Regions from separate parts of the Thermopolyspora sp. NPDC052614 genome, predicted to be linked through region 1. Evidence: riboswitches for the same ligand, from Rfam matches in the RefSeq annotation. Region 1 holds a riboswitch; each other region holds the start of a gene.
What was found. A riboswitch is a leader RNA that binds a small molecule or an ion and turns the genes downstream of it on or off. The one in region 1 is predicted to bind thiamine pyrophosphate.
Positions count from the first base shown of each region.

Region 2: it holds a riboswitch for thiamine pyrophosphate, as region 1 does, so the genes downstream of both, AB0K60_RS32590 (cytosine permease) here and tenA (thiaminase II) in region 1, are expected to answer to the same signal.
Region 3: it holds a riboswitch for thiamine pyrophosphate, as region 1 does, so the genes downstream of both, thiO (glycine oxidase ThiO) here and tenA (thiaminase II) in region 1, are expected to answer to the same signal.

Region 1 is NZ_JBFATZ010000022.1:71,190-77,512, reverse strand. It holds gene AB0K60_RS32165 (alpha/beta hydrolase) at 1-817, shown strand, start outside; gene AB0K60_RS32160 (DUF1772 domain-containing protein) at 1,144-1,611, shown strand; gene AB0K60_RS32155 (nuclear transport factor 2 family protein) at 1,684-2,046, shown strand; gene tenA (thiaminase II) at 2,092-2,781, opposite strand; TPP riboswitch at 2,771-2,867, opposite strand; gene AB0K60_RS32145 (hypothetical protein) at 3,069-3,293, shown strand; gene AB0K60_RS32140 (hypothetical protein) at 3,639-4,232, opposite strand; gene AB0K60_RS32135 (LamG-like jellyroll fold domain-containing protein) at 4,328-6,323, opposite strand, start outside.
Region 2 is NZ_JBFATZ010000023.1:47,538-53,860, reverse strand. It holds gene AB0K60_RS32600 (PAS domain S-box protein) at 1-1,191, opposite strand, end outside; gene AB0K60_RS32595 (methylated-DNA--[protein]-cysteine S-methyltransferase) at 1,327-1,893, shown strand; gene AB0K60_RS32590 (cytosine permease) at 1,928-3,301, opposite strand; TPP riboswitch at 3,292-3,418, opposite strand; gene AB0K60_RS32585 (rhodanese-like domain-containing protein) at 3,445-3,768, opposite strand; gene AB0K60_RS32580 (DNA-formamidopyrimidine glycosylase family protein) at 3,815-4,699, opposite strand; gene AB0K60_RS32575 (DM13 domain-containing protein) at 4,912-5,439, opposite strand; gene AB0K60_RS32570 (LCP family protein) at 5,752-6,323, opposite strand, start outside.
Region 3 is NZ_JBFATZ010000004.1:55,586-61,908, reverse strand. It holds gene pknB (Stk1 family PASTA domain-containing Ser/Thr kinase) at 1-60, opposite strand, end outside; gene AB0K60_RS09885 (thiazole synthase) at 205-960, opposite strand; gene thiS (sulfur carrier protein ThiS) at 953-1,153, opposite strand; gene thiO (glycine oxidase ThiO) at 1,430-2,734, opposite strand; TPP riboswitch at 2,730-2,840, opposite strand; gene AB0K60_RS09870 (FAD-dependent oxidoreductase) at 3,348-4,532, shown strand; gene AB0K60_RS09865 (Rv2175c family DNA-binding protein) at 5,036-5,410, shown strand; gene thiE (thiamine phosphate synthase) at 5,388-6,026, shown strand; gene AB0K60_RS09855 (polyprenyl synthetase family protein) at 6,107-6,323, opposite strand, start outside.

The DNA.
Region 1 (6,323 bases):
GGGCCCCGTGCTGCTGTCGGTCCACGCAGGGCTGGGCGGAGCCGATCAGGGACGGCTGTTCGCCGACTGGCTGCGCGGGGACTCGTTCCGCATCCTTAGCCCCTCGCGGCCGGGCTACCTCGGCACGCCGCTGGAAAGCGGCCGTACCAACGAGGAGCAGGCGGACCTGCTCGCCGCGCTGCTGGACGAACTCGGCATCGAGCGGGTCGGGGTCCTTGCGGTCTCGGCGGGAGCCCCCGTCGCCTACACCTTCGCCGCACGTCATCCGGACCGGATCTGGGGACTGGTCTCCATCGGCGGCGTGAGCAAACCGCAGCCCGGTGAGACGAGCTCGCCGGCGCGCAGAACGTTCCTGAACGTCGTCGGTCAGAAGCTCGCCCTGCTGACGGCGAGGCTCTCATTCGAGAGCGTGGTCGCCGGGACGTTGGACGAGACCAGCACCTTCACCGAGGAACAGCGGGCGAGGCGCGTCGCGTACATCATGAACACCCCGCACGTGCGGGCGCTCTTCGAGGCGATGTTCGCGACCACGTTTCCCTACCAGCGGCGCTGGCCGGGCACGGACAACGACGCGGCGCAGGCTCGGCGCGGCGGCCTGCCGCTGGAGCGGATCATGGCACCGACCCTGCTGATTCACGGCACGCAGGACGGTGATGTGACTTTCGACCATCACGAGTTCGCGGCCCAGCGGATACCCGGCGCGGAACGATACCGGATGGAACACGAGGATCACCTGGGCTTCTGGCTGAGTCCGGAAGGGTCTCGGGCACAAGCCGTAGCGAGGGACTTCCTCCGGAAACACGCGCCGGGCGAGTGAACGCGGTGGGCCGCCGGGGATTCCGGCCTGTGGCGAGCGCACGGCCGTGGCGCAGCGCGGTGCGCCGACGACGCGCCGACGGCGAGCCCACGCCGAGCACCGCCGCGAGGAGCACGGCGAGCACGGCGTCGGGCAGGCTCCCGCGGCCCCCTCGGATCGAACCGCGTTCCCGCACACTACGACGTGAATCGGCGCTCATCCCTCCGGGGCCGTATCGCGGACTACTCCCGGCGGCGTAGACCGGCCGCCGCTGCTTCTGGTGGGGTAGCGACAGCTCACTCCCCGCGCGGGACGCCCGAGACCGCCGACCGGACGACGATTGCGTCATGAGACTCCCAGTCAGATCTATCCAGGGGGCGGCGCTGCTGGCCACCGGGCTGCTCGCGGGCGCGTTCGGGTACGGCGCGGCCAATGTGGTCCCCACGTTCCGGGCCGTCCCGACGGATGTGCGCCTGACCTTCCACACCACGCTGATGAACGTCAACGCACCGATCATGCAGGGTGCGATGGCGCTGGCCATCCTCACCACCTTCGGCCTGGCGATCGCCCGCCGCCCGCGCCTGCCGTCGCTCGCCGCCGGCGCGCTGGTGCTGACCTCGCTGCTGATCACCCTGTTCGGCAACGTCCCGCTGCACCCCCGGTTCCGGGAATGGGCCGCCGACTCGGCCCCGGCCGACTACGCCGAACTCTTCCAGCGATGGGAGCTGTTTCACGCCCTGCGCACCCTGACCGCGCTGGCCGCCTTCGCGCTCATCGTCATCGCCGCCGTCGTCGCACGGCCCGCACCTCGCTGAGGACGTCATGTCGCACTGCCGCGACCAACGAACACGAGGACATGGCCGTATGAGCACATTTGAGGTGATCTAATGCCCGACTTCCACGCCTTTCTGACACGGATGCCGTACGAGCTGGCCTTCAGCCAGGAGGATGCCGCCACAATCCTGGACCGCTACTACTCCCCCGAAATCGAATACCACAACGACGGCATCACCCTCGACCGCCAGCGGCTGATCGACCACGCCGGACCGGTCCGCAAGAACGTCCGCGAACTGAACATCGAGATCCACGACACGCTGCTCGACGGCGACCGAGCCGCCGCCCGCTACACCATGACCGTCCTGGTCAGAAAGGACAAGACGGTGCGGATCGAGGTCTGCCTGTTCGCCCGGCTCGCCCCCGACGGACGGGTCCGCCGCGTCGACTCGATCACCAGGACCGTCACGCAGTGAACGGGAACGATTAGCGGACCGGGCGGCTTCGGCGGGCAGGCGTCGTCAGGTGAGCCACCGGGCGGTGGGCCACGTCTCCCTGCGCCACGCGCTGTCCCAGAACAGCCACTCGTACTCCGTGGCCCGGAGGAACGCCGCCGTCATGGCCTCGCGTGACTCGCCTTCAGCCGCGGCGAGACGGTCGGCGATGCTCTTGACCTGCTCGACCGACGCTGCGAAGTCCGGGTCGGAGTAGGTGGAGATCCACGCGCGGTACGGATGATCTTCGATGTGGGCGGTGCTTTGCAGGAGTGCCGTGCCCACGTCCTGGTACACCCAAAAACACGGCAGCAGCGCGGCCACGAGCACAGGGTACGGCTCGGCCAACGCGGTGGCCTGCAGGAACGACGAGTAGCCCAGGCACGTCGGCGAGGTCGCGATGCCCTCGATGTCCTCGGCGGACAGGCCGAACTCCTCGACGTACCCGGCGTGCAGGCTCCGCTCCACCACCAGCGCCGTGTGCGCGCCCTGCGCGAAGAACGCCGCCTCCTCGGGGTTCGCCGCCCGCACCGACGCCGTGGCCAGCGCCTTGGCGAACGCCACCAGGTAGCGGGCGTCCTGGACGATGTAGAACGCGAACCGGTCGCGGTCGAGCGTGCCCGCCCCCAACTCGGTGTTGAACGGGTGATCGTGGATGGCGCGCACCAGCTTGGCCGCGCGTTCCCACACCTCGTCGCAGAATGCCGCGTCTCCCACGTGACGTCCCTCCGCTAGTGCTAACTAGTTCAGGTTCGACGGGTCTGATCTCAGCCCGGCCATGCCGGGCACCCCGCGTCACAGCACACCCTAACAGCGGCGCGCCGACCGGGGCACGACCAGGCGCCAGGTTCGAGGGTCGGCCCAGAGCCCGCGCACGAAGACGGCTTGTTACGTCGCAGCCGACGCGTCGCCTGCCAAGGCCGGACCACGTTCGCCACGCTGACCTGGCCTTTCAGCCGGGCCAGACTCGCATTCTTCAATAAGTGTAGGTTAATCTTCGTTTTTTGAAGGTTATGCCGCCGCCGCTGCTCCCGATCTTCCGTTCGGAGTCGCAGGTGAAACTCCTCACCTGGATGCTCCTGCATCCCGACACCGAGGACTCGATCAGTGGCCTCGCCGAACGCCTAGGGCTTCCGTGGCTGACCGTTCAGCGGGAGGCCGGGCGTCTCGTCCAGTCGGGCGTGCTTTCGTGCGGGAAGTGCGTGCCCGGCCCCACCTGCTCGTCGTGACTGACGAGGAGAAATGACGATGGTCGCCTGGTGACAGTCTGGCGGTGGGTACGGCCGCTCGCGGGGCGGCCGGCCGGTGAGGGTCGGCCGCCCCGCGTGATGGGTCAGGCGCCGCGGAGGGTGGCTCCGAGGCGGGTGGTGGCCAGGGCGACGGCGGCGTCGCGGGCGGCCGTGGTCTCCTCGACGGTAAGGGTGCGGTCGGGGGCGACAATCCGCCTTGGCCCATCGAAGTGAATCTGGTCGCGGTCCAGTCCAACCAGGCCGAAGCGGTCTGCTCGGCCACCGCGCGCCGCCGGCGTATCTTCCAGCCGTCGGTGAGCGGCTCGCAGCGGCGGGGCAAGGGAACTAATCGAATTCCGGAGTCGGCATCGGCAGTACTGAGTGTGGACCGTGCATCAATTCCTCATCGAGTCGGATGCCGCTTTCCAGTTCCACCACGGTCAGGCAGGCCGCTACGATGTCCACCGTGGCCTCCCCCTCCTCGCTGTCATATGCACTCGTGAGGAGGTCGGCGTAGCCGGCCAAAGGGCCGAGGAGGTCCGTCCAGGGTGTGAAGGGCAGGTCGAGCGGTTCGGGGTGTTCGAGGTTCCCTTCGGTGTTCCCATACCGGACGTACATGGTGGTGCCGCCATTGATATCGAAGGCCACATACCAGTGGCGAAAGCCTTCGCCGCCGAGTCTGTCGGTCACCTGCTTGTGTTCAGGCAGAGGGAAGGACCAATTCAAGGTGACGATGCCCGCACCAACCTGGTACAGGGAAAGGTCGGCACCGCTGTGTGGCTCACTAGGGCCTCGCAGTTCGACGGTGCCGAACCCCATCCGACGTACGGCCTCATCGATGGCGAGGATCCCGGAGTCGGGAATCGTCACCGTGTACGCCATATCCTCGCCGAGGTGGTCCAGCAGCTCAGTGTAATGAGCGACGACCTCATCCAACATAGTCTGATTGACCTTCCGTCTGTTCAGGAGGCCCCCCAGGATCACGGGCTGATCTGCGAAGCCTGGGGGGCATTGCTTCTGACGCCGCTCAGATACTAGTGCGGATTCTGTCCAGGCACATGCGCCTCTACCCAGTATTGATCATAAGTGATATTCCGGCGATTGCCGTCCTCTCCTAGGATCCTCTGGGTTCCGTAGAAGACGCCGAGCCTAATCCCGTCTTCGGTGTTGCGCTTATGCCATACAGGTCTAATCGACCAAGCGTAAGCGTCGGGGCTGTTCACCCGCTCTACACTAACCCAAGTGCCTTGCATGGTCGACTGGAACGGGAACTCGTCACATTCATAGACCTTGTGGAGTTTACCCTTCCCTAGTTCTGCATCCCTTCGATCATAGTCTGCGAATAGCTGCCTACACCGCTTGCGACTTTTTTCGTTATTCTTCCTTTTCCAGGTCCCGTTGACCAGGCGCGTGAGGGGTTCGCTGCTTACCGCCCAATGGCCTGGGATTATTTTGTCCCGCTTGACCGGAAGCGTCAACTCCGTCTTGTGCTGGGCCGTCCAAATATGGGATGCGACGCTTCGATATGCCATGTTGACGTTGTCGGGGTCTCCCATATGGGTCCATGGAAGGCCAGGACGGGTCTCTGTCGTCTCATATACAGCCGCCACCTTGTCAAAGATGCAACCGCTGCCATAATGCCGGATGAGGTAGGATGCCGAGTCGCATCGGGATTGCGGCTTGGCATCCGACCAGTAGTACTTCGGTTTCGTACTAGGAATACCATCGAGCCATATCTTGGTGTAAAATTTTGGATAGCAGTATTCGATCTTATCGATTCCCCCGCCGTTCTGCTCATTCGAAACGACGGTGAAGTCGACAGTCTTTCCGTCCCGCCACTCCTGCCAACTTGCCTCGGCATACGAGGTGCCCGTTATTGTGCAGGCACTGTTATGGGTCTTGGCGCCGAAAGCCATCATGGCTTGCCTGGCGTACACTCCACCGACCGGTTGTATGTTTTGCACAGATATGCTGTAGCGGGTGAACCGGTATTGCGTAGGCGCGTCCTTACCATTGCCGACGGCCGTTCCAATGATCGTGGCGTCCGCGAAGATACCGTTAACCATACTTCTTCGTGTACCCCACTGGGCATCACCGCTTGCGACCTCTTGAATGGCACACCAGTGTATGCGGCTCGCGTAATAGCCGTCAGGGCGGTACAGCCGTTCGCCGGTTCTGGCCTCCTGCTCATGTTCCCAGCACTCTGTCACACGCCAGTCCGCGTTTGCTGCAGGGAGCGCGGCGCGCGCGGAAGCGGAAGGGGCACGTTTGTCAGAGACGGTCAGGTTCTGCCACGGTGACCAAGCGCCGTCGGTGCCGATCCTGGCCCGCCAGCGCACGTGCTGCTCGGCGCGGAGCTTGCCAACCGGAACTTTCAGATCGACGTATGGCTTCTTCTCGTTGCCTGTGGCCTTACCCGACCAGATCAGACCTTTACCTCTCGACGACTTCGACGGGGACTCGATGATCTGTACTTCCAGGTTCGACGAATGCCGTCCCGCATCACTCTTCCAAACCCTGAAGCGGGGTGTGCGGGTGGTTACAGCGGTTCTCCCATCGACCTCAGCCGATCCAGATACCTCGAGCTTTACGGCGGAGGAAATCGTAACTGCAGCCTCTCCGGTTCGTACTGGCGATGCGCCGCCGCCTCCAATGGGAGAATCCATGTCGGTTTGAATTTGCTCTGCGGTCTGCGCAATGTTGTAGATACGGACCTCGTCGATCAACCCCCCGAAGAACTCGCCCCATACGGAATTGCCTCCGATGTGAAGATCACCGCCGTCGTCGTATATGTCGCCGGTGGCGGCAGCTTGACCGGCCAAAGAACCGTTGACGTACAACTTGGCGACGGTGCCGTCGTAGGTCAGCGCTAGGTGGCTCCACTCGTTTGGCCTTAGTGGACCGGTGGCTTCCGGAGTTGCCACCTCTCCGTCTTCCATTTTCAATAGCCAGCCGGCAGGTACGGAGCCATTTGAAGCGTACAGGCCATACGACGCGCCGTCTCCGGCAAAGAGATCCTTCATGACCACC
Region 2 (6,323 bases), on a different contig from region 1:
CAGGTCCTTGGCCTCCTCCAGTTCCTTCGCCTTGGTCACGTCGCGGAAGTCGACCACGACCTCGCAGGTCTCGGTGATCTCCGCGCTGACCATGTCGAGCCACCGCCCGGACGGCAACTGCGTGGTGAGCTTCTCGCCCGGCGGCGGCAGCGGGAACGGCGGCGGCCCGCCGATCACGCTCTCGGCCGGGAAGCCGGTGAGCTCCTGCGCGGCCGGGTTCCACTGCCGCACCCGCCCATGCTCGTCCAGTACGGCGATGCCGTCCGCCGACGCGTCCACGACCGCCCGCTGGTGGGCGCGCTGGCGTACCGCCTCCTGGTAGGACAGCGCGTTGCCGACCGCGATGCCGGCGTGCGCGGCGAGCAGTTCCAGCAGCTCAAGCTCCACGTGCCCGACCTTGTGTGAGGCGAACAACGCGTACAGCGCGCCGTACGGCCTGCTGCCCACGGCGGCGAGCGCGAGCGCGACCGCGTTGAGGCCGGGCAGCCGGGACCAGATCAGCTCGTCGAGCCCGGCGGGGTCGCCGTTCTCCAGCAGCACGGTCTTGCCGGTGCGCAGCAGCTTGCCGACGAGGCTGGTGTGCAGGTCGCCGGTGACGCCGCGCATCGACTCGGGCAGCCGGTGCGAGCTCACCAGCTTCAGCCGCTCGTCCTCGATCAGCACGAAGCAGCCCGCGTCCGCACCGGTCAGCTCGGTGAGGCTCGCCGCGATGCGGTCGAGCACCGCCGGGAGCTCCAGCTCGGCGTTGATGTCCCCGACCACGTCGGTGAGCCGCCGCACCAGGCGGTCCCGGCGGGCGTAGTGGTCGCGGGCGGTCTCGTCCTCCTCGACCAGGTGGTAGACGAAGGTGTAGCCGAGCAGCGCCCCGGCGTCCGAGCGCAGCGCGCTGATGTCGGCGACGACGTCGATCAGCGAGCCGTCGTGGCGCAGGCGCTTGGTGCGCAGCGACACCCGCCCGCCCGTGCGCACGCGTTCCAGCACCCCGTTCTGCTCGGCCAGGAGATCGCCGGGGACGATCGGCGCCCGCCGCCCCATCAGCTCCTCGGCGGCCCACCCGAACATGCGCTCGGCCGCCGGATTCCAGACCAGCACCACCAGATCACGATCGACCGCGACGATCGCGTTGGCCGAACTGGCGACCACGGCACGCGCGATGCCGTCGTCGGCGCTCTCGACCCTCTCGTCACCCACGTCCCCATCGTGCCCGTTCTCCTGCCTTGATCTTGCCGCTTTTCCTGGGCTGAGACCGCTCCGATACGCTGGTGGGACGGTCGCCGGGGCGGTGGGAGCACGCGCCCGGGCCGGCCGCGGGAGAGGACGTGGGCGATGCCGTCACCAGATCTTGAAGCCCTGCTCCGGGTGACCGCGCCCGGCTACGTCGGCGTGACCCCGCCCGAGATCGCCTTCGGCACCACGGACACGCCCGTCGGCCGGCTGGTCCTCGCGGTCACCGCGCGCGGCGTCGCGGCCTGCAGCTTCGAGAACGAGCACGCGATCTTCGAGCGGGTGAGCCGGGAGATCGGCCGGTTCATCGGCCCCGATCCGCGGCGGCTCGACCCGCTGCGCCGCGAGCTTGACGCCTACTTCGAGGGACGGCTGCGCGCGTTCACCGGCTCGGTGGACCTGCGGCTGGCCACGCCGTTCGCGCGTACCGTGTTGCAGATGATGCTCGCGGTGCCGTACGGGACCGTGACCACCCACCGGGAGCTGGCCGCCCGCATCGGGCGGCCCCAGGCGCTGCGGGCGGTGGGCAACGCGCTGGTGGCCAACCCGGTGTGCCTGATCGTGCCCTGCCACCGCGCGATCGAGGCGGAGGGCAAGCCCGGCAATTACGCGGGCGGCGTCGAGGCCAAGCGCCGCCTGCTGGCCCTGGAGGGCATCGACGTCGGCTAATGGGCCGGCTGATCGGCCGACTGATCGCCCGGAGTCAGCCGCGCTCGGACCGCACGGACCCGGAACGGCGGCGGGCCGGCAGGCCCACCAGGAGGGTGACCAGGGACGCCACCAGGAACGCGCCGACCGCGGCGCTCATCCACGGCGCCGGGGTGAACCCGATCGCCTCGCGCACGGCGGTCCACAGCGCCTTCCACCAGGACACCTCGGGCAGGGCCGCGAGCATCCACCAGGTGGCGAAGCCGAGCAGCCATGGAAGCACCATGAGCAGGCGCGACGGGGCGTCCTCGGCGGTGTTCCAGCGTGCGCCGCCGCCGAGGACGAAGTAGTCCACGACGAGCACGGCGAACATCGGCACGAAGACCGCGCCGATCACGGCCAGGAAGGCGCCGTAGGAGTTGACGTCCAGCACCAGTGCGGTCACGGTGGTGAGCACGCCGATCGCGACCGAGAAGATTCGCCGGTCCACCCGCGGCAGCAGGTTCTGCAGCGACATCGCCGTGGAGTACACGTTGGCGAAGGACTGGTCGGTCTCGCGCAGCACCAGGATGCCGAAGAACAGCGCGCCGAGCGGCGCCGCCACGAACGCGCTCCACACCCGCGTGTCGTCGTTGGCGACCAGCGCGAGCGCGATGATGCCCAGCGCGAGGCAGGCGACCTGCGCGATCGTGTAGCCGCCGACCACGCCGGCGAACGCCGCCCGGCCCGACCGGGAATGCCGCGCGTAGTCGGCCGCGACCGGCACCCACGACACCGACAGCGCGATCACATAGTCCATGGCGGGCGCGAACGCCTCCCAGGAGCCGCCGCTCAGCGCGGGCCCCTCGCGGACCAGCGCGACGGTGAGCCAGACCATCGACACGATCACCCCGGCGGTGACGTACCGGCGCAGCAGTCGGATCGCCCCGAGCGGCCTGATGGTCAGCGCGGTCGTGATCACGCCCGCGGCGATCACCCAGGCCCCGTACGGCACCGCGCCCCCGAAGATCGCCTGGGCGCCCTGGGCGATGACCCAGAGCTCGAACGCGCCCCAGCCGAGCATCTGGATGATGTTGAGCACCGTCGGGACGTACGACAGCCTCGCCCCGAACAGCCCGCGCAGCAGCACCATCGCCGGCCGCCCGGTCTGCGCCCCCGGCACGGCGGCCAGGCCCACCATCGCGGTGCCCACCAGGCTGCCGACCACGGCCGCGACCATCGCCGCGGTGAAGGTCAGCGGCGCGTCGCCGAGGGGGTTGAGCAGGAACAGCGCCCCCGAGAACCCCAGCAGGCTCACGCCGAGGTTCGCCCAGAAGGCGCCCTGGTCGAGCACCCCCAGCGTCTGCGGGGGTGCTTCATCGAGAGTGAGAGGTGCTTCGTCGCGCTTGTCCCAAGTGGCAGATTCGTCCTTGGTGGCGGCAGGCCTCATCACACGCTCCCTACGCCGGCATTATCCGGACAGGTTCGGCGGTCGGCGGCACGACTTCCCCTGCGAAGTAGCCGCCCTCTCAGCCCGGTTTCCGCCCGAGCTCCCGCGGTTGTTAACTTTTACCCGGATTATGCCATTCGGGATCAGGCCACGTAAGGGGGGTGCCCTCCCTCGGCGACCATCGCCTTCCCGGCCGAGGCCCACGACATCATGCCGCCGCCGACGTTGATCGCCTCGCGCCCGAGATGGTTGAGCCACGCCGTCGCCTGCGCCGACCGCCCGCCGACCCGGCAGATCACATAGATCGGCACATCCGCGGGCACCTCCGCCACCCGGGCCGGCAACTGGCCGAGCGGAATGTGCACCGCGCCCGGCGCGTGCCCGGCCGTCCACTCCTCGGGCTCGCGCACGTCGAGCAGGTAGGCGTCGTCGGGCACGGACTGAACAGGGGTCTCCGGAACGTTCATCCGGCCATTCTGGCAGCCCGCGCCGCCAGGTCGGGCCCGGGTGCGCCTACTTGAGCAGGCGGGACATCCGCCGGTCGGCGAGCGGCTTGCCCCCGGTCTGGCAGGTCGGGCAGTACTGCAGCGCCGAGTCGGCGAACGACACCTCCCTGATCGTGTCCCCGCACACCGGACATTTCTCCCCAGTACGGCCGTGCACCCGCAGCCCGCTCTTCTTCTCCGACTTCAGATCCTTGGCCGCCAGCCCGCGCGAGCGCGCCACCGCCTCGCGCAGCGTCGTCACCATCGCCTCGTGCAGCCGCGCCACCTGCTCGTCGGTGAGCGTCCCCGCGATCTTGAAGGGCGACATCCGCGCCGCGTGCAGCACCTCGTCGGAGTAGGCGTTGCCGATGCCCGCGATGACCTTCTGATCCCGCAGCAACCCCTTGATCTGGGTACGGCTGCCGCGCACGATGCCCTTGAGCGCCTCCACCGAGAAGTCGTCGGCGAGCGGATCGGGCCCGAGCGTGGCGACGCCCGGCACCTCGCGCGGATCGTTCACCACGTACACGGCCAGCCGCTTCTGCGTGCCCATCTCGGTCAGCTCGAAGCCGGGCGAACGCCCCTCCGCGTCGGGCGCGAACCGCACCCGCACCGCCAGCGGCCCCTTGCCCGGCCGCGCCGGCCGTACCCCGGCGAAGTCGTCCCGCCAGCGCAGCCACCCGCCCCTGGCCAGATGCGTGACGAAGTGCGGCCCGCCCACGCCGAAGGCCAGATCGAGGAACTTGCCGTACCGCGCCACCGACGTCACGGCGAGGCCGCGGATCGCGGTGACCGGCGGATCGACCGTCTTCAGCGCCTGGAAGGCGGGCACCTCGACGGCGAGCACCGTGCGCCCGACGGCCTGCTCGCGCAGGAACTCGGCGAGCGACTCCACCTCCGGCAGCTCTGGCATATCCCTACCGTAACCGCGCCCGCCCACCGCCGCGCCGAGGCGACCACCGCAAGCCCCTCTTAGTCCCAGGTCACAAGCACCCGATCACGTTATCCACAGGGATACCCACAGATACACACCAGTCATCCACAGCCTGTGGATAACCATTGCGCCCATCTACACGACGCCCCCACGCCGCAGTGCGGGCAGGGGCGCCGTATCGGTCCGACGTCTCAGGCGAGCGCCGCCGCGCCGAAGGAGACGCTGAAGCGCTTGCACCAGATCGTGACGCTCTTGAGCGTGTCGAGGTCCGCGTCAGCCGGAATCGCGTAGTTGGCGTTGCCCTTGTTGCCCTTGAGCCGACCCAGCTCCAGCCACTTGCCGTCGTCGAACACGAACCAGCCCGCGGCGCCCTCCTTGACCGGCTGGTCGCTCAGCCACACCCGCAGGTCGGGCCCGTCGGAGGTGTCGAGGTTCTCGATGCGCAGCACCCGGCTGCCGTCGGCCAGCTCAAGCACCCGGGCCTTGCCCGTCGTGGAGTGCTCGTGCGAGACGAAGGCGCCGGAGGCGAGCTCCTTGGTCTTCTTGGCCGGCTTGGCGTCCGCGCCGTCGTTCTCGCCGGACGCCACCTCGCCGTTCCCGCCCACCTTGGCCGGCGCGGTCACGCCCGGCTCGGCCTCGTTGACCTCGACCGTGGTGAAGAGCCGCCAGGGCTGGAACAGATAGAGGACGACACCGATGATGGCCGCGATCACTACCATGGCCGCCCAGGTGATGGGGCTGCGAGCTAGGACCTTGAAGTTCATGATGTCGCGCGGCGCGGAATCGACGCCGCCCTCCCTTCCTGCGTATAGGTGCCTGTCGACCGCGCCCGGCAGCCGGCGCAACCTCCCGGCGGCGCGGCGGTCGTGATGTCACCTACAAGAGCACCGCACCCCACTTGTAGACATCCGGGATCCGGCTTACAGAACCCTTACGGCGCACGGACCCGATGTCCGCCCCTGGACACGGCTCGCCCCGCTCACGGCGTACGCCACGAGCGGGGCGAAACAGTCATCCGGCGCCGCCGGACCTCACTTGGCGAGGGCGTCCTTGGGCACCTGCTTGTCCGCGGCGAGCGCGTCGAAGAGCTTGGTGGCCTTGGCCGAGTCCCACTTGGCGTAGTTGACGCCGTTGATGGTGGGGAACGAGCCCACCGGCACGACCGTGGTGACCGGGTCGTTGCTCATGGCCAGGCCCAGCGACAGCAGGTCGAAGGTGCCGGTGCCGTTGTCGACGCTGACCGAGTCGGTGGCGGCCGCGGCCAGCGGAATCGCCTGGAACGGGTTGAGCAGCACGCCGGGGCTCGCCGCCTTCTTCACCACGGCGGAGAAGAACTGCCGCTGCCGCTGGGTGCGCTCGAAGTCGGGAATGGCGCCGGTGGCGCGGGTGCGCACGTAGCCGAGCGCGGTCCCGCCGTCCAGCTCCTGGCAGCCCTTCTTCAGGTTGATCCCGGCCTTCGGGTCCCGGATGTTCTGCTTCACGCAGATGTTCACGCCGCCGACCGCGTCCACGATGCCGACGAACCCGCCGAAACCGATCTCCATGTAGTGGTCGATCCGGATGCCGGTGATCTTCTCCACGGTCCTGGTCAGCAGCTTGGGAC
Region 3 (6,323 bases), on a different contig from region 1:
GACGCGATAGCGCCCGTCCAGGAGCCGTCCCACCAGAGGGTCCGCAAGCGTCGTGTCCACGTGGGGAGTTTACGGCGGCTTTGCGTCCCGGCACGTGCCGACGCCCGAAACCGATGCGGATACGTGCCCGTTACCCTACCCCTTCATGGCGGACGCACCTCCCCGCCCGTCTCCCCGCCCGTCTCCTCGCCCGCGGCCCCTCGTTCAGGGCGTGGTGGGCGAGGATGCCTGGGCGTGGTGGCGTTTGGGAATGCGGCCGGCCAGGCGGGCGGCCCGGCCCGCGATCACCGCGTCGCGCATGGCCGCGGCCATCAGGGCGGGCTGCCGCGCCCGGGTGACGGCGCTCGCCAGCAGGACCGCGTCGCAGCCGAGCTCCATCGCCAGGGCGGCGTCGCTGGCCGTGCCGATCCCGGCGTCCAGGATCACCGGCACGCCAGCCGCCTCGACGATGAGCTCGATGTTGTGCGGGTTGCGAATGCCCAGGCCGGAGCCGATCGGGGAGCCCAGGGGCATGACGGCGGCGCAGCCGACCTGTTCGAGCCGGCGGGCCAGCGCCGGGTCGTCCCCGATGTACGGCAGCACCGTGAACCCGTCGGCGACCAAACGCTCGGCGGCGTCGAAGGTCTCGATCGGGTCGGGCAGCAGCGTGCGCTCGTCGTTGATCACCTCAAGCTTCACCCAGGCGGTGTCCAGCGCCTCGCGGGCGAGCCGGGCCGTCAGCACGGCCTCGCCCGCGGTGAAGCACCCGGCCGTGTTCGGGAGCACCTTGATGCCGCGCCGCCGCAGCAGGTCCAGCACCGAGCCGTGCGCCGACGGGTCCAGGCGGCGCATCGCCACCGTCGTCAGCTCCGTGCCGGACGCCTCAAGCGCCTGCTCAAGCACCTCCAGCGACGGCGCGCCGCCCGTGCCCATGATGAGGCGGGAGGAGAACTTCTCGCCGCCGATGATCAGCTCATCCACCTTGCACCGCCGTCAGCACCTCGACGCGGTCGGCCTCGGCCAGCGGCGTCGTCTCCCAGGCCCCGCGCGCCACCACCTCGTCGTTCACCGCGACCGCGACGCCGGTCGTCATCCCGGTCAGCGCCCGCACCGCCTGCGCCACCGTGGTGCCCTCGGGCAACTCCGCGACCTTCCCATTGATCATGATTCGCATCTGGCTCCGTACCCGTCCGTGCCCTGTCGACGACGGGCCCCTGCCCGTCCCCTGCGTTCGAATCGCGCACCCGTCCCGCTCAATCGGCCCGCTCCTTCCGGCCGCCGAGATGACCCGCCCGGTCCGGCGTACCGCTCCCGCCCGGCCGTGGAGTTCGGCCCGTTCCATTCCGCCCGGCCGTGGGGCTCGCCGCGTTCAGTCCGGCCTGTCCGGTCCGACCCGTCCTGCCCGACCGTCCGGCCCGACCCGTCCGGCCCGGCCTGTCCGCTTGGCTCGCTAGTCGGGACCGCTCGTCACTCCCTGCCGATCGTGCGGCTCCCGGCCGGGCACGGAGCCGTGCGCATCCCCGGCGGCGACGTGCGCGTCGCGCCCTTCGGGAGCGCCCGCCGTCCGGTCCTCGCGATCGTGGATCTCGGCGGTGTGCCCGCCCCCGTACGCCGTGCCCGCGAAACGCAGCGGCGAGCAGGCCGCCACGGCGGAACGGTCCTCGGCCAGGGCGGTGTCGGCGGTGAGCGGGGCGAGCAGCACGCCGCCGCGATGGTGACCGGTGGCCAGCACCAGCCCGTCGACGGCGGTGGGGCCGATCATCGGAAGGTTGTCGGGGGTGCCCGGCCGGAGCCGGGCGACCACGTCCACCAGCTCAAGCTCGGTGACGCCCGGAACCAGCTCCCGCGCGTCCCGCAGCAGCTCCCACATGCCGCCCGCGGTCACCCGCTCGTCGAAGCCCATCTCCTCCTGGGTCGCGCCCAGCACCACCTCGCCGTCGCCGCGCGGCACCAGGTACGCGGGCGAGCCGTACACGACGCCCCGGACGCACCGGGTGAGCAGCGGGCGCGGCGACCTCAGCCGCATGATCTGCCCCTTCACCGGGCGCACCGGCGGCAGGATCCCCGGCGGCAGGCCGTCCACGAAGCCCGACCAGGCCCCCGCGGCGAGCACCACCCGACCGGCGGGCAGGGTCCGCCCGGAGGCGAGCCGCACTCCCCGGCAGCCGGTCGGGTCCTCGGCCGGACCGGTCAGCACGAAGCCGGTGACGCGCTCCCGGTGCAGCGGCACTCCCGCGGCGTCCAGCACCGCGAGCAGCGCCGCCGTGACCCGTCGCGGGTCCACCCAGGCGTCGCCCTCGGCGAGCAGCCCACCCCGTACGGCCGGCGCGAGCATCGGCTCCAGACGGCGGCACTCCCGCCCCGTGAGCCGCGTGACCGGGAGCCCGAGCTCGCCCATGAAGGCGCCCAGCGCGTCGAGCGCCGCCATGTCGTCGGCGTTGAAGGCGACGTCGAGCGTGCCGTCCGTGCGGTGGTCGGGGTCGATTCCGGAGGCGTCGGCGAGTTCGGCCGCGAACGCCGGCCACCGCGCCAGGGATTCCAGGCCGATCCGCAGCAGCGGCTCGTCGGTATAGGTCACCTCGCTGACCGGCGCCAGCATGCCCGCCGCCGCGTGGGACGCCCCCGAGCCGGGCGAGGGATCCACCACCGCCACCGTGAGCCCGTCCCGCACCGCCCGCCAGGCGACGGAGAGGCCGATGATCCCGCCGCCGACGACGAGCACGTCCGGCGCGGAACCGTTGCCGATGTCACTCATTCAGGTATCCGCTCCCTTCGCCGGTATGACCCGGATCAGGTTCCTGCGGTCGAGGGCCGCACGCCCTCCTCTCAGCCCGATTCGCCGGGCTCCCGCGCGTTTGTTCCGCTCTCAGCCTATTCCCGGCCGCCCGCCCCTTGGGAACGGGGGCTTCGCCGAGCTGAAATTTTCACCTCGGCGGGTTTCAGCCCGGAGACATGCGGCGTTCGGCGACGCCGTCCCGGCACGAGAGGTGAGCATGGGCTGGGCGAAACGGCCTGGCCGGGATGCCGTTCGGGACGGCGTTTTGGGCTCCGACGTCCCCGTGAGGCTCGCCCGCGGAGGCCGGAGAGGGCGTGTCGCCGGGCGCGACGTGCGGGCGCGACGTGCGGGGGCGACGTGCGGGGGCGACGTGCGGGGGCGACGTGCGGGGGCGACGGGCGTCACGGCGGCACGGGCGCCGGAGGAGGAAGGGCGGGAAGGGCCGGGAACGGCGCGGTCGGGGCGGAGCGGTCGTTCAGCCGACGATTCGTGCGGATGTGGGCGTCCTCATCACCCGATTTGTGGCACAGTGAGAGGATCCGTTACCCAATCGCGGTTAGCGTGTACCGGGATCCCCGTCTATGGTCGGCGTGTGAATCATGTCGTTGTGGTGGGTGCCGGCCTGGCCGGCTTACGAAGTGTCGAGGCCTTGCGGGCTCGCGGATTCGGCGGCACGATCACGCTGATCGGCGAGGAGCCCCATCGTCCCTACGACCGGCCGCCGCTGTCCAAGGCGGTCCTGCTCGGCGAGGTCGACAGCACCACCGTCGACTCCGACTTCGACGCCGTCGGCGTCGAAGTGCGTCCCGGCGTCGTCGCGACCGGGCTGCGTGAGGGCGTGCTCATCACGTCCTCGGGCGAGGTGCGTTACGACGGCCTCGTGATCGCCACCGGCGCGAAGCCGATCCGCCTGCCCGGCGGCGGCCCGCAACACGTGCTGCGGACCATCGACGACGCGCTGGCCCTGCGCGCCCTGCTCGGCCCGCGGACCAGGGTCGCCGTCGTGGGCGCGGGCTGGATCGGGGCCGAGGTCGCCACCGCCGCCCGCAAGAAGGGCTGCGAGGTGACCGTGATCGAGGCCGCCTCGACGCCGCTGGCGGCGGCCCTCGGACCGACCGTCGGGGCCTACACCACCCCCTGGTACGCCGAGGCCGACATCAAGCTGCTGCTCGAGGCGAAGGTCGCCTCCGTGGACGAGGGCGGCGTCACGCTCGCCGACGGCTCGTTCGTCGAGGCCGACGTGGTGGTGAGCGGCGTCGGGGTACGGCCCGCGATCGATTGGCTGCGCGGGTCCGGCGTGGAACTGGGCGACGGCGTCCTGACCGACGCCCACCTGCGCACCACCCTGCCCGGCGTGGTGGCGGCGGGCGACTGCGCCGCCTGGTGGTCCCGGCGCTTCTCCACCCGGATGCGGGTCGAGCACTGGGACACCGCCCTCGGCGCGCCCGACACGGCCGTGGCCACCCTGCTCGGCGAGGACGCGGTCTACGACCCGGTGCCGTACTTCTGGTCCGAGCAGTTCGGCCGCATGGTCCAGTACGTCGGCCACCACGTCGGCGCGCGCATGCTGCCGCGCGGCGAGCCCTCCGCCGACGCCAAGTGGGCCGTCTGCTGGCTCGCGGGCCCGCCCGGCGACGAGGTCCTCACCGCGATCCTCACCGTGGACCGGCCCCGCGACCTGGTCCAAGGCCGCCGCATCATCGAGGCCCGCCACCGCGTCGATCCGGACCGGCTCTCCGATCCCGACACCACGCTGCGCGACTGCGTCCTGAGCTGATCTTCGCCGAGCGGGCATCGGGGACGCGGGCCGGACGGGCCGACGTGGTTCGTCGCCGTCGGCGGCCGGTCGGAAGGGCCGTGGGCTTCGGTGATGGGTTCCGCGTTGCTTGCGGCCTGATCGCCGAGGCCGCCCGGATGCCGCCCGGTCGCGCCGCCGCGAGCGCCGTCGTCGCCGTCGTCGCCGTCGTCGTCGGCGTCGTCGGCGTTACTGCCGGTGGCGTCTTTCGACGGTGTGGAGAAGGGCGGGCGGGCCGGGAGCGGCGCTGCGTCGGCGTACGTCGCGACCGTCGCCGTCGTGCGGACACTTTGTCCCGTGTTGCTGGTGGGCTGGCTGATACGTCACCCATCGCGGGTAACGGGTGCCGTACGGGCGAGATGTCCGGGGGCGATTCATGGTCCCATCGGCGTTTTTATCCGCGCATGGTAAAACCTTTGCGCCGCGCGTTCTCGCACCATGCCGGGGGTGTTTGACAAGCGGTCGGCCGTGGTAATTGTGGTTGCGTGACGCTTTCTGTTGTACAGATCGACCGGGAGACGGACCAGCTCATCGGCGAGTGGCTCCCCCTGTCGGAAGTGGCCACGCGTCTCGGTATCAGCATCGGGCGCGCCAAGCAGCTCCTGAGGGACAGGAAGCTGATCGGGGTCCGGCGTGAAGGCGGAGAGCCGCAGGTCCCGGCGGTCTTCATCCGGAACGGTGACATCCTGAAGGGCCTTCCCGGCACGCTCACCGTGCTGGCCGACGCCGGCTACGACGAGGTCGAGTCGCTGCGCTGGCTGTTCACCGCCGACGACTCCCTGCCCGGAGCGCCGGTCGACGCGATCAGGGCGGGTCGGCACACCGAAGTGAAGCGGCGTGCCCAGGCGCTCGCTTTCTGACGCTCGGCTGTACCTGTGCACCGGGGCCCGGCGTCGCGAGGGGGACCTGGCGCGGTTCCTCGACGCGGTGCTGGCGAACGGCGTCGACATCGTCCAGCTTCGTGAGAAGGGCCTGGAGGCCCGTGAGGAGCTGGAGCTCCTTGAGCTGTTCCGCGCGGCCTGCGACCGGCACGGCGCGCTGCTGGCGGTCAACGATCGCGCGGACGTGGCCTACGCCGCCGGATCCGACGTCCTGCACCTCGGCCAGGGCGACCTGCCGGTGGACGTCGCCCGGCGCATTGTCGGCCCCGAGACGATGATCGGTTTGTCCACCCATTCGGCGGCCGAGGCGACGGACGCCTCGACGCGGGAGGGCGTCGATTACTTCTGCTGCGGGCCGATCTGGCCGACGCCCACCAAACCCGGGCGTCCCGCCCCCGGGCCGCCGCTGGTGAAACACGCCGCGTCCCTGCCGACGGACCGTCCGTGGTTCGGCATCGGCGGCATCGACCTGGCCAACCTCGACGACGTCCTCGCCTGGGGGGCACGCCGGGTCGTGGTGGTCCGGGCCATCACCGAGGCGGAGGATCCCGGCGCGGCGGCGGCGGAGTTCGCCCGCCGGCTCGCGGCGGCCTGACCCGCCCGGCTGCGTCCGGCCTTAGGTCCGGCCTCAGGTCCGGCCCGAGGTGCGGCCTCAGGTGGGGTCCAGGTGCGGCCTCAGGTACGGCGGGTGGTGGCGATGACGGCGAGGTCGGCCAGGGCCGTGCGGGCCTCCTGGGTCAGCGGAGAGCGCTCCAGGGCGTCCAGGGCGGACTCCAGGTAGCGCTTGATCATGTCCTCGCACTCGCCCAGTGCCCCGGTCTCGGTGATGATCTGACGCAGCCGGGCCACGCCTTCGGCGGACAGCTCCGGATCGCCCAGATGGGAGCGCACC